Regions from separate parts of the Streptomyces sp. NPDC059816 genome, predicted to be linked through region 3. Evidence: riboswitches for the same ligand, from Rfam matches in the RefSeq annotation. Region 3 holds a riboswitch; each other region holds the start of a gene.
The links. Region 3 has a riboswitch for cyclic di-AMP ahead of ACFV88_RS10885 (M23 family metallopeptidase). Riboswitches for the same ligand answer to the same signal wherever they lie in the genome.
Positions count from the first base shown of each region.

Region 1: another riboswitch for cyclic di-AMP. It lies ahead of ACFV88_RS34690 (peptidoglycan DD-metalloendopeptidase family protein); the one in region 3 lies ahead of ACFV88_RS10885 (M23 family metallopeptidase).
Region 2: another riboswitch for cyclic di-AMP. It lies ahead of ACFV88_RS06285 (transglycosylase family protein); the one in region 3 lies ahead of ACFV88_RS10885 (M23 family metallopeptidase).

Region 1 covers NZ_JBHWIQ010000046.1:27,795-32,063, reverse strand. Annotated here, with positions in the region: gene ACFV88_RS34695 (SGNH/GDSL hydrolase family protein) at 1-408, opposite strand, end outside; gene ACFV88_RS34690 (peptidoglycan DD-metalloendopeptidase family protein) at 633-1,658, opposite strand; cyclic di-AMP (ydaO/yuaA leader) riboswitch at 1,663-1,817, opposite strand; gene ACFV88_RS34685 (tyrosine-protein phosphatase) at 2,284-3,081, shown strand; gene ACFV88_RS34680 (DUF6126 family protein) at 3,174-3,353, opposite strand; gene ACFV88_RS34675 (helix-turn-helix domain-containing protein) at 3,350-4,024, opposite strand; gene ACFV88_RS34670 (aspartate aminotransferase family protein) at 4,143-4,269, opposite strand, start outside.
Region 2 covers NZ_JBHWIQ010000003.1:331,368-335,636, reverse strand. Annotated here, with positions in the region: gene ACFV88_RS06295 (cytochrome P450) at 1-996, shown strand, start outside; gene ACFV88_RS06290 (transglycosylase family protein) at 1,183-2,268, shown strand; cyclic di-AMP (ydaO/yuaA leader) riboswitch at 2,443-2,634, shown strand; gene ACFV88_RS06285 (transglycosylase family protein) at 2,639-3,391, shown strand; gene eno (phosphopyruvate hydratase) at 3,805-4,269, shown strand, end outside.
Region 3 covers NZ_JBHWIQ010000006.1:216,470-220,738, reverse strand. Annotated here, with positions in the region: gene ACFV88_RS10895 (M16 family metallopeptidase) at 1-266, shown strand, start outside; gene ACFV88_RS10890 (M16 family metallopeptidase) at 290-1,657, shown strand; cyclic di-AMP (ydaO/yuaA leader) riboswitch at 1,904-2,065, shown strand; gene ACFV88_RS10885 (M23 family metallopeptidase) at 2,079-2,870, shown strand; gene ACFV88_RS10880 (GntR family transcriptional regulator) at 3,112-3,807, shown strand; gene ACFV88_RS10875 (HPr family phosphocarrier protein) at 4,001-4,269, opposite strand, start outside.

The DNA of each region.
Region 1 (4,269 bases), on a different contig from region 3:
GGGGACGCCGCGGGTGTCGAAGCCGGTGGTGACCATGACCGTGCCGACGGACGAGGCCAGATCGGCGACGGCCCGTTCGAACCGCTCGGCCACCTCGTCGGGGTCGGTGCCCGGTCGGATGATGTCGTTGCCGCCCGCGCTGAAGGTCACCAGGTCGGGCGCGAGTTGCCGGGCCCGGGGGATCTGCTCCTCGACGATCTGATCGAGGAGTCTGCCGCGGACGGCGAGGTTGGCGTAGCGGAAGGTGGGCTCGGGTAGCCGGTCGCCGAGGAGGACGGCCAGCCGGTCGGCCCATCCCACGAACGTACCGTCGGGGCCGGGGTCTCCGACACCTTCCGTGAAGCTGTCGCCGACGGCTGCGTAGGACCGGATGTCGTCAAGGGCGAGGAATGTCGACTCTGCTGTCACGTCGGCCCATTTTTCACCTCCCCACGTGACCTACGCCACCGTAATAATGCGCCATTGGGGCTTGACGGCACGTGATAAAAGCCATGCGACTCATTTCGTCGAGTCGGGAATAGCGGTTCCCCCGCACCGCTCGGCACCGCTCGGCACCGCTGCCGACATGCGACGCGGGGCCGTATCCGCCGATACGGCCCCGCGTGGGCTGGTGCGGCCGGTGGCCGCGGGGGTCAGATCGCGACGCCCTTCGACCGCAGGTAGGACAGCGGGTCGATGTCGGAGCCGTAGGCCGGGGAGGTGCGGATCTCGAAGTGCAGGTGCGGTCCGGTGCTGTTGCCGGTGGAGCCCGCGGTGCCGATCTGCTGGCCGCCCGAGACGGACTGGCCGGCGGAGACCCCGAGCTGCGAGAGGTGGGCGTACTGGGCGTACTTGCCGTCGGCGAGCTGGATGACGACCTGGTTGCCGTAGGCGCCCGCCCAACCGGCGGAGACGACGGTGCCGGGACCGACGGCCTTGAGCGGGGTACCGGAGGGGACGCTGAAGTCGACGCCGGTGTGGTAACCGCTGGACCACATGCTGCCGGAGGCGCGGTACGGCGTGCCCACACCACTCGCGACCGGCAGCGTGTAGCCGCCGGCGCTCGCGGTGGCGGCCGGCGCCTGGGCCGCGACGGGCACGGCCTTCGGGGCGGCGGGCTTCGGGGCGGCGGGGGCCGCGGGGGCCGCCTGCTCGGGCTGCACGGCCTTGGGCCCGGTCGCCTCGGGAGCGGCGGCCTTCGGCTCAGCTGCCTTCGGTTCGGCGGCCTTCGGTTCGGCGGCCCGGGGAGCAGCGGGCTTCGGAGCTGCCGGCTTCGGCGCGGTGGCCGTGGCTGCGGCCTTGCCGCCGAGGGTGAGCTTGAGGCCGGGGGTGATCAGATCGGGGTTCGATCCGACGGCGGTCCGGTTGTCCTGGTACAGCCGCTGCCAACCGCCGCGCAGGTCCTGGTCGTCAGCGATCTTCGACAGGTGGTCGCCGACCTTGACGGAGTAGGTCGTGAGCTCGGCGCGCTGCTGCGCGGGCGCCTCGGGGGCGGCCTGGGCCGCCACGGCGACCGAGGTCACGGGGGCGAGCCCGGGGGCGGACTGGGTCGCGGCCTGGGCCTGGGTGGCGCCGATCAGCGGCAGGGCAAGGGCTGCCGCGCCGCCGGTTCCGGTGATGGCGATCGTCCGGACGAGCCGGGCGGACTTGGGGCGGCGGTGCTTTCCCGTCGCGGGCATGGTGCGTTCCTCTCCGGCGCCTACGAGGTGAGCTGTCGGGTTCGGGCTGGAGCTGCCCGGCCGCGCTCGCGCGGCTTCACCCCGAGCCGGTCCGGTCGCCCGGATGCGGCGTACTGCGTGTGGGTTCCCCGCTCCTGCCGATGTCGGGTGGTGAGATGGGGCTACCGAGCGGCGGCAGGACTAGGCGTCCGCCCGGAGTGAGCGTGACGCTAAGCGAGCGGCAACGGCCCGGACAACCGAGCACCCGTCAGCGGCCTGCGGTTTCTTGATCCTCGCCGTCCGTTCCGGTCACCCTGCGTCGATGGCGGCAGGGTGACCGGATGCCAATTCCCGGGCCGGGGCGGGCAGCCGGCGAACCGGTGATCACCACCCACTGTGACGACTATGATCCCGGTCACGACGCATGCCCCTGGGGCGCCTTATTTCATGGCCAGTTACATCAAAGCCACTCAATCCGACCAAAGGCGCAAATCACCCTTTCACTGGTGGATTCCCTCATGCATGACATGACTCGGGATCACCAACAAAAGCCCTCGTGCAGGGTGATTGTCCGAGCAAGTGATGTCGTATCGTCTGAAGCGCCCCGCCGACGGACGGCGCCGGCGGGGGATTGGGAGGAGCCCCCGTGACGCAGCAGATCCCGTCCACCGAGCCCGAACTGACCGGCGTGCGCAACTTCCGTGATCTGGGTGGTCTGCCGACCGCGGACGGCAGGCGGGTCCGACACGGGGTGCTGTTCCGCAGCGGCCACCTCGCCCACGCGACCGACGAGGACCGTCGGTACCTGACCGGGCTGGGGCTGCACACGATCTTCGACTTCCGCAACGACGCCGACCGCGGGCTCGACGGCCATGACGTGGAACTGCCCGGCGTGCGCAACGTCAACCTGCCGCTGAGCGACCCGGCCGACGGCGCGGAGTTCTGGCGGATGGTGCGCCGGGGCGACCTGGCCCAGCTCCGTGACCTCCTGGCCGGGGGGCGGGCGGTCGAGCAGATGGTCACGTCGTACCGCGTGCTGATCGAGGAGCGGACCGCGGAGCACGCACGGGTGCTGCGGGCGGTCGCGCAGGACAGCGTGCCGGCGCTCATGCACTGTGCGGCGGGCAAGGACCGGGCGGGCCTGTCCATCGCCGTCACCCTGCTCGCACTCGGCGTCGAACGGGACGCGATCGAGGAGGACTACCTGAAGTCCAACGCCGCGCACCGCCGGTACCGGGTGCAGCGCAGCGCGGACGCGGTCGACGGGTACGCGCCGGAGGTGATGGAGCTGCTGAGCCCGCTGTTCGACGCCCGCTCGGAGTACCTGGCGGCGGCCTTCGACAGCATCGATCGATGTTGGGGCGGCACGGACGCCTACCTCGCTCGGGCCATCGGGCTCACGCCGGACCTGCGCGACCGCCTCCGGTCCCGTCTGCTCGACTGACGTCAACGCCGGGCTCCCGGTGCACCGCGGGGCGCGGGCACCGGGAGCCCGGCGCGTCCAGCACCGGGGTACCGGACCCGGGGCGGATCAGCTCACTTGGCTCCGACCTCGAACAGCAGCCAGATGAAGGCGGCGACGAGGTGGCCGACCGCGACGTAGATGAGCAGTCGGATCCAGATGCTCGGCGGCATCTTGTCCTCGATGCGCGGGCGCCGGACCGGCTCGACCGCCGGGGGCGCCGCCGGGTCGGTGGGGGGAAGGGGCTCGGTCATCGGAAGTCTCCCGGGGTGTGGACGTCCGTCGGGCCTAGGCACAGCGCGGCGGTCGGGCTCTGCAACAAGGTGTGCACGAAGAGGAGGTCGGTCCCGTCCTCGTCGGCGGCGCCGATCCGGTGCGGGGTCAGCGAGTCGAAGTGCGCGCTGTCGCCGGGCGCGAGCACATGGGTGCTGTCCCCGAGTCGCAGCCGCAGCCGTCCGGACAGGACGTACAGCCACTCCTCGCCGGGGTGCACCCGCACGATGTCGCCCTGGGTGCCGTACGGCACTCGGACGCGCAGGGCCTGCATGCCCCGGCCGGGGGCGCCGGCCTGCCAGTAGGTCCAGCCGCCGGCGCGGGTGGGTTCCATGGTGGCGGACTCGACGATCGCCTCCCGGTCGGCGACGGTCTCGCCGAGCAGTTCGGAGACGGTGGTCCCGTAGACACGGGCGAGCGACAGCAGCATGGGCAGCGAGGGCTGCCGACGGCCGGTCTCCAGTCGGGACAGATGGGCCGGGGACAGCCCGGCCGAGGCGGCCGCGGCCTCCAGCGTCAGTCCGGCGCCCCGCCGGCGCTCCCGCAGTCGGGGGGCCACGACGGGCAGCTCGCCACCGGGGCCACCGGCCGGGTCGGGGGACCCGGCGGTGGGCTGCGGCTCCTCGTGGGGAGTCGACTCGGAGGGGTTCATGTCATCGATTGAGCCAGAAAAATGCCTCCCGGGCAAATCTCTTGCCTGGGAGGTAAAAGTCGAAGGTCAAGAACCGCACGACGCCCGGCCGGGCCGCGCCTCCCCCGCCCGGGCCGCGTCAGCGGTTCGCGACGGCCTGTCTGACCAGTGTCCTCCCGAAGTCCCACATCAGCCCACCCCCGCTGTGTGCGTCGTCCATCACCGCGGTGAAGGCCGTGACGAAACGATCGACGTCCGCCTCGTCC
Region 2 (4,269 bases), on a different contig from region 3:
CACACCCGGCTGCGGCGTCTGGTCTCCAAGGCGTTCACCCCGCGTCGGGTGGCCGCGTTCGCGCCCCGGGTGCAGCAGCTGACGGACCGCCTCATCGACGGTTTCGCCGAGCGCGGCGAAGCGGACCTCATCCACGAGTTCGCGTTCCCGCTGCCCATCTACGCCATCTGTGACCTGCTGGGCGTGCCCGCCGAGGACCAGGACGACTTCCGGGACTGGGCGGGCATGATGATCCGCCACGGCGGCGGCCCCCGGGGCGGTGTCGCCCGCTCGGTGAAGAAGATGCGCGGCTATCTGGTGGAGCTGATCCACCGCAAGCGCGAGACCCTCGGCGAAGCGGGCGACGACGACCTGATCTCGGGTCTGATCCGCGCCTCGGACCACGGCGAGCACCTCACCGAGGGCGAAGCGGCGGCGATGGCGTTCATCCTGCTGTTCGCCGGGTTCGAGACCACCGTGAACCTCATCGGCAACGGCACCTTCGCCCTGCTCACCCACCCCGAACAGCGGGCGCTGCTCCAGCGGTCGCTGGCCGAGGAGGGGGAGGGCTCCCCGCTGCTGGACACGGCGGTCGAGGAGCTGTTGCGGTTCGACGGCCCGGTGGAGATGGCCACCTGGCGGTTCGCCACCGAACCGCTGCGCCTGGGCGGTCGGGACATCGAGCGGGGGGACCCGGTGCTGGTGGTGCTCGCCGCGGCGGACCGCGACCCGGCCCGCTTCGACCGGCCCGACACCCTGGACCTGACCCGGCGCGACAATCCGCACCTCGGATACGGCCATGGAATCCACTACTGCCTCGGCGCGCCACTGGCCCGGTTGGAGGGCCGCGCCGCGCTGGTCACGCTGCTGCGCAGGCTGCCTGACCTGCAACTGGCCGCTGCTCCGGAGGAATTGCGGTGGCGCGGCGGCCTGATCATGCGGGGCCTGCGGACGTTGCCCGTGCGGTTCGCCCCGGCCGCCGTGACCAGCAGTGGTGACGTCAGATCAGTTCCGTGATGCCTGCGTGATCTGCGCTGCATTGACTTGTGACAGGCGTTCGACTCCGGCTACCTTCACGACGAATCGGCCGCCCCCAGCCGCCGTGTTCGGTCCTGCTGTCGTACGAAAGGCCACCGCATGCTCTCCGGGAACGGTCGTCATCGACGCCCCCGACAGGCCCCCCCTCTGGTCGTTGCGGCCGGGGTGACCAGCTCCGCGATCGTCCTCCCGCTGCTCGGTGCGAGCGGTGCGACCGCGGCGGAGGCAGCGACCTGGGACCGACTCGCGGAGTGCGAGAGCGGCGGCGCGTGGAGCGCGAACGACGCCAACGGCTTCTACGGCGGTCTCCAGCTCACCCAGGAGGCGTGGGAGAAGCACGGCGGGCTCACCTACGCGGTCAGCCCCGACCAGGCCAGCCGGTCCCAGCAGATCACCGTGGGCGAGCGCATCCTGGCCGCGCAGGGACCCGCCGCCTGGCCGGGGTGCGGCGAAGCCGTGGGCCTCGTCAAGGGCGGCCCGGCGGCGGCCGTCGACCCGGGCGTTCCGTCCAAGTCCGACAAGGGCAACAAGGGCAGCGCGGTCATCGACACCGCCCCGGGCGGGGTGGCCGCCGGCAAGTCGGACGCGTCCCGTTCCACCGCGGACCGGCCCGCGTCCCAGACCCCCCGACCGGTGGAGACGACGGAACCCGGTTCCTCGACCTCGCCGAGCGCTTCGGAGGGCGCCTCCGGTTCCGCCGCTCCCTCCGACGGCGCCACCTCCCCCGGCGCCACGGGTTCTTCGGGACCCTCGGACTCCGCCGACCCCTCGGGCTCGTCGAGTTCCTCCCCGTCGTCCGAGGCGTCCCCCGGCGAGTCCTCGTCGAGCAGCGACCCGGGAGACGGGACGCCCGGTACGGGTACCGGGAGCGAGTCGGGTCTGCCCGGCTCGTCGTCCCCCTCGCCCGGCGCCTCCGACGCGACCACGGGCGCATCGACGGGGACGGAGGCGAAGGACGGTTCGGGCCGTCACCGCGGCGCCCCGGCGGCCGAGGAGGCCGTCGCCTCCCGGGAGGGCGACAGTGCGGCGGAGCACGCCTCGCGCAGCAGTGCATCCCGTGACGAACTGGACAAGTCGTACACGGTGCAGTCCGGTGACAACCTGTCGGCGATCGCCGACTCCCAGGGCGTCGAAGGGGGTTGGTCGACCCTCTACGACGGCAACAAGGGCACCGTCGGAACCGACCCCGACCTCATCCTCCCTGGCCAGAGCCTTGACCTGGCGCCCGAAGCGCCCGAAAAGAAGCAGTAGTTCGCTCCTTAATGTCCGTTTTGAGGTGTGGGGCGGAAGTGAGACATGGGTCTCATCAACCCGGCTGAGCTTTGAGTTTCCGCCCGCCCCATGCCTACGGTCAGGGCCGTTCGCCAATGCGGGCACCGACCTCCGTCACGCCGAATCCTGCCGACGGAAGTTCGGGAAAAGTCGACGCGTGAAGCGCCGTGGGCAGGAGCGGGGGACCCAAGGTAAGTGCCGGACGGGGTCGTTCGGGGAGTCGATCGAGACTCCCCGGGAGGCGACCGGACGGCTAGGGGTGGAGCCGCGCGCTGGACGCGCGGCCGGGCACTCACTCGGCCCGAACCCGACAGCTCACCTCGTATGGCGTCGGTGAGGGGATGTCTTCATGCTGCTTTCCGGTAAGGGCAAGCACCGCAAGCCCAGCAAGGCCACTCGTATCGTCACCCTCGCGGGGGTCACCGGAGCGGCCGTCGCCGCCCCGCTGCTGACGGCGACCAGTGCGTCCGCCGCCACCGCCGCCGAGTGGGACCGCGTCGCCCAGTGCGAGTCGGGCGGCAACTGGTCCATCAACACCGGCAACGGTTACTACGGCGGCGTCCAGTTCTCCGCCTCCACCTGGGCCGCCTTCGGCGGAACCAAGTACGCGCCCACCGCGAACCTGGCCACCAAGGCCCAGCAGATCGAGATAGCCGAGAAGGTCCTCGCCGGCCAGGGCAAGGGTGCCTGGCCGAGCTGTGGCGTCGGCCTCTCCAGCGCCCCCTACGGTGGCGGCGCCGCCGAGCAGCCCAAGCCGCAGACCCAGCAGCCGCAGCAGAGCGCCCCCGTGCAGCAGGCTCAGCCGAAGCAGCAGCAGCCGCAGCAGACCGAGCAGCGCGCCTCCCGTGCCGAGGACCGCGCCCCGGCCGCCCCGGCGCAGCCCGCCAAGCCGGCCGCGCCGACCAAGACGGTCGAGACCCCGACCGGCAAGAAGGTCGCGAAGGGCGACGGCGAGTACAAGGTCGTCAGCGGCGACTCGCTCAGCGCCATCGCCGAGGCCGAGGGCGTCAAGGGCGGCTGGCAGAAGCTGTACGAGCTGAACGACGACATCGTCGACGACGCCGACTTCATCTACCCGGGCCAGCAGCTCCACCTCTCCTGACCCCCACTGAACCGGTAGTCCCCTCCGGGCCCGACGGGCCCCACGGGACCACTCCCGGCTCCGGCCCGCCCCGGCCGTGAGCCGCACCCCCGGTCCCGGGCCGCGCCCCGGCCCGGCCGGGTACCCGTCCCCTCGGGTCAGTCCGCCCCGGTGCGCCGCCCCCGTGCACCGGGGCGGCGGTGCGTCCCCGGCCGGCCGGGTCCGACCGGCCCCGCGTTCCGTCGCGAACGGGGCCGGGCCCCGGAGCTCAGGTGAAGGACCCCGAGCACATTTGTTTGCCGACGGAACAATTTGGTTTCCGTTTGTCCACGAGCCGGGCGGCCGGGTGGCCGAAGTCCCGGGGGCCGTTAGGCTCAGGGGCGGCGGGGCCACCGGCCCCGCATCACTGCGTCACATCCCAGAAGGAGATGCTCGTGCCGTCCATCGACGTCGTCGTAGCCCGGGAAATCCTGGACTCCCGAGGCAATCCCACGGTCGAGGTCGAGGTGGGCCTCGATGACGGCAGCACCGGCCGTGCCGCCGTACCGTCCGGCGCCTCCACGGGCGCCTTCGAGGCCCTGGAGCTGCGTGACGGTGACGCCAACCGCTACGGCGGCAAGGGCGTCGAGAAGGCCGTCCTCGCGGTCATCGAGCAGATCGGCCCGGAGCTCGTCGGTTACGACGCCACCGAGCAGCGCCTGATCGACCAGGCCATGTTCGACCTGGACGCCACCCCGGACAAGTCCTCGCTCGGCGCCAACGCCATCCTCGGCGTCTCGCTCGCCGTCGCGCACGCCGCCTCCGAGGCCAGCGACCTGCCGCTGTTCCGCTACCTGGGCGGCCCCAACGCGCACCTCCTGCCGGTGCCGATGATGAACATCCTGAACGGCGGCTCGCAC
Region 3 (4,269 bases):
TGGACCGGCTGGGCACGGTCGCCGGCCGCGCCGACGAACTGTGTCGGTACGCGGTCCTGTTCGGTGACCCCCAGCTCGCCCTGACCGCCGTCCAGCGGGTCCTGGACGTCACCGCGGAGGAGGTCCGGGAGGTCGCCGCGGCGCGGCTGCGGCCCGACAACCGTGCGGTGCTCGTCTACGAGCCGCTGGACCACCCGGAGCCCGACGCGGACGGTGCCGCCGACGCCGGGGCCGACGAGAACGCAGACGAGGAGGCGGCCAAGTGACCGAGGCCCAGCCAGTCGTGACCATGGACTTCCACCCCCAGCCGCAGCCCGGTGACGCCCGCCCCTGGGCCTTCCCCGAGCCCGCCCGCCAGACGCTGGGCAACGGCCTGACCGTGCTGCGCTGCGACCGCCCCGGACAGCAGGTCGTCGCCGTGGAGGTGCTGCTGGACAGCCCGCTGGACGTGGAGCCGGCCGGCCTCGACGGAGTCGCCACCATCATGGCGCGGGCGTTCTCCGAGGGCACCGACAAGCACACGGCCGAGGAGTTCGCCGCCGAGCTGGAGCGCTGCGGCGCCACCCTCGACGCGCACGCCGACCACCCCTGTGTCCGGATCTCCCTCGAAGTGCCCGCCTCCCGGCTGCCGAAGGCCCTCGGGCTGCTCGCCGACGCCCTGCGCGCGCCGGCCTTCGCCGACAGCGAGATCGAGCGCCTGGTCCGCAACCGCCTGGACGAGATCCCGCACGAGACGGCCAACCCTGGCCGGCGCGCGGCCAAGGAGCTGTACAAGCAGCTGTTCCCCGCGGACGTCCGGATGTCCCGCCCGCGCCAGGGCTCCGAGGAGACCGTCGCGGCGATCGACTCGGCCGCCGTGCGCGCCCTCTACGAGAAGAACGTGCGGCCCGCCACGGCGACCGCCGTCATCGTGGGCGACTTCACCGGCGTCGACGTCGACGCGGTCCTCGCGGACACCCTGGGGGCCTGGACGGGCGGTCCGGCGACCCCCCGCCTGGTGCCCCCGGTGACCGCCGACGACAGCGGCCGGGTCTTCATCGTGGACCGGCCGGGTGCGGTCCAGACCCAGGTGCTGATCGGCCGTCTCGGGGCCGACCGGCACGACCGGGTGTGGCCGGCCCAGGTCCTCGGCACCTACTGCCTGGGCGGCACGCTCACCTCGCGACTGGACCGCGTGCTGCGCGAGGAGAAGGGCTACACGTACGGCGTGCGGGCCTTCGCCCAGGTGCTGCGCTCGACGGCGAACGGCACGGGCGCGGCGCTGCTCGGCATCTCCGGTTCCGTGGACACGGCGTCGACCGGGCCCGCGCTGGAGGACCTGTGGAAGGTCCTGCGCACGCTCGCCGGCGAAGGGCTGACGGACGCCGAACGGGACGTCGCGGTGCAGAACCTGGTGGGCGTCGCCCCGCTGAAGTACGAGACGGCCGGGGCCGTCGCGGGCACCCTCGCCGACCAGGTCGAGCAGGAACTCCCCGACGACTACCAGGGGCTGCTGTACCAGCGGCTCGCCGCCACCGGCACCGTGGAGGCCACGGCGGCCGTCGTGAACGCCTTCCCGGTGGAGCGTCTGGTGACGGTGCTGGTCGGCGACGCGACGCAGATCGAGGAGCCGGTGAAGGCCCTCGGCATCGGCGAGGTCACGGTCGTCTCCGGCTAGCAGCGACCGCGCTGGGTGCCGTTCCGTCGTCCGACGGGACGGCACCTTCGTGTGTCCGGCAGGCGTTTCACGCACCGTCAGTGCGGTGCCCCCGGGCGCCGGGGCCGGATGTCCCGAAAGCGTCGGACGTTGCGTTCCGCGGTGTGGCGTGCGCAACAAAACCGCCGATCCGTTTGTCGTGGGAATGATCTCCGGCTTAGCGTCAGGTCGACTGCCCGTCGTGCGGTACGCCGCAGCCGCGGCACCGGACAGTCATCGCCGAGTCCCCGTACAGCGCGAGCCAGGGGAGCCGGGGACCCAACCGTCCCTGGGGTGAATCGGACGCCCGTCGCCACGCGGAGGGGGTCCGTAGGAGACCTTCCTGCTCCGAACCCGTCAGCTAACCCGGTAGGCGAGAAGGAAGGAAAGGACCACCCACTTCATGGCGTTCACCCGCGCCACCGGGAAGCACCGTCGTCCGACGCGCATGTCGCGCACCACCGCCAACGTCGCGGGCGTCGCCACGCTGACCACCACCGGTGTCATCGGCACCCTCGCCTCCCCCGCCATGGCCGTCGACGAGCCCTCCCCCCTGGAGGACACGGGGCTCACCAAGACGATCTCCATCGGGGACGCCGTCGCCGACGAGATCGACACCCAGGCCGCGGTGCAGCAGATCGCCGCCGACGAGGCCGCCGCCCAGAAGCTCGTCGAGGCGGAGACCAAGCAGCGCCTCGCCGAGCAGAAGCGCCGGGCCGAGGCCGAGGCCGCCAAGGAGCGCGAGGCCGAGGAGCGGGCGGCCCGCGAGGCCGAGCGCAAGCGCCTGACGACCTACGTCAGCCCCGTCGCCGGTGGCCACGTCTCCACCTCCTACGGCGCGGGCGGCAGCATCTGGTCCTCCGGTACCCACACCGGCATCGACTTCCACGCCGGCACCGGCACCCCGATCCAGTCCGTCGGCTACGGCACCGTGGTCGAGGCCGGCTGGGGCGGCGCCTACGGCTACAACGTCGTCATCAAGATGCACGACGGCACCTACACCCAGTACGCGCACCTGTCGTCCGTGGCCGTCACCGCGGGCCAGTCGGTCACCGCGGGCCAGCAGATCGGCCTCGCCGGTGCCACCGGCAACGTGACCGGGGCGCACCTGCACTTCGAGGCGCGGGCGAGCGCCGAGTACGGCTCCGACCTCGACCCCGTCGCCTACCTGCGCGCGCACGGCGTGTCCCTCTGAGCCTCCCCCCCCCAGGACGGCACCACCGAAAGCCCCGGCCCCGGCCGGGGCTTTCGCCGTTCCCGGACCGCGGGCGCGGTACCGGCCGAGCGCCCGGTACCCGGTCGCCGGCGGGTAATCCGCCGTCCGGAAATTCCAGGGAACGGTGAAGAGCGGTCGGAATTTCCGGCGAGCTGCAATAGAGTCACCGAATCAATGTCGATCGACCGCGTTTCGCGGGCACGGAAGCGGAGGTCCCCCCATGCGCATTCCCGCCCATTCGGTATGCACGGCCATTCGGGACGACATCGTCAGCGGTGCACTGGAGCGTGGGAGCCGACTCACCGCAGACGTGCTCGCCCGCCGCTACGGAGTCTCCCGCGTCCCGGTGCGCGAGGCGTTGCGCACGCTGGAGGCCGAAGGGTTCGTGGTCACCCGCAGACATGCGGGAGCCTGCGTCGCCGAGCCGACCGACCGGGAGGCGGCCGACCTGCTCGACGTGCGACGGCTGCTGGAGCCCCTGGGGGCGTCCCGCGCGGCCGAACGGCGCACGGACGCCCATCTGAAGGTGCTGCGTGGACTGGTGCGCCTGGGCCAGGAGCGGGCGGGCAACGGGACCGGGGACGAGCTGCGCGCCCTGGGCAGCTGGTTCCAGGAGACGCTGATCCAGGCGTGCGCCAGCCACGGGCTGATCGCCATGCTCACCCAGGTGCGGCACAAGACCGCCTGGATGTACACGGTCGAGCCCGCTCAGCGGCCCGCCGAGGAGTGGACGGAGCGCGGCGCGATCGTCGACGCGGTGACCCGGCGCGACGCGGAGCGGGCCGGCGCGCTCATGGCCGTGCACACGGAGCGCGGGATCGCGGCGCACCGCCGCAAGGTCGCGCGCCGCCCGGAGCCGCTCCGGCGCGCGGGGGCGTCGAAACATCCCGTCAACACGGGAAGCGTCGTCCCGTAACAAAGGGCCGCAACGATGTGACCGTCAATCGCTGGCGCTGCGCTTCGAGGGAATTCACCGGGATGCGCCGTGTCTTTGTGTCGTTTATTCGCACGGGGATTTCCGGGAATTCATCGCCGAATGTGCGGCGCGGTAATTCGCTGGTTTCGTGGGTGTCCCCCGATGTCGACGGACACCCACGCGCGGACCGCGGTCAGACCGTTTCGGGAAGCTGCTCCAGGCCCTCGGCCACCAGCTTGGCCAGTCGGTCCAGGGCCGCGTCCGCGCCCTCCGCCTCGGAGGCGAGGACGACTTCCTCACCGCCGTGCGCACCGAGCCCGAGGACCGCCAGCATCGAGGCGGCGTTGACCGGGGCGGCGTCGCCCTTGGCGATCGTCACGGGGACGCCGGTGGCCGAGGCCGCCCGGACGAAGATGGAGGCGGGGCGGGCGTGGAGACCCTCGGCCCAACCGACGTTGACGC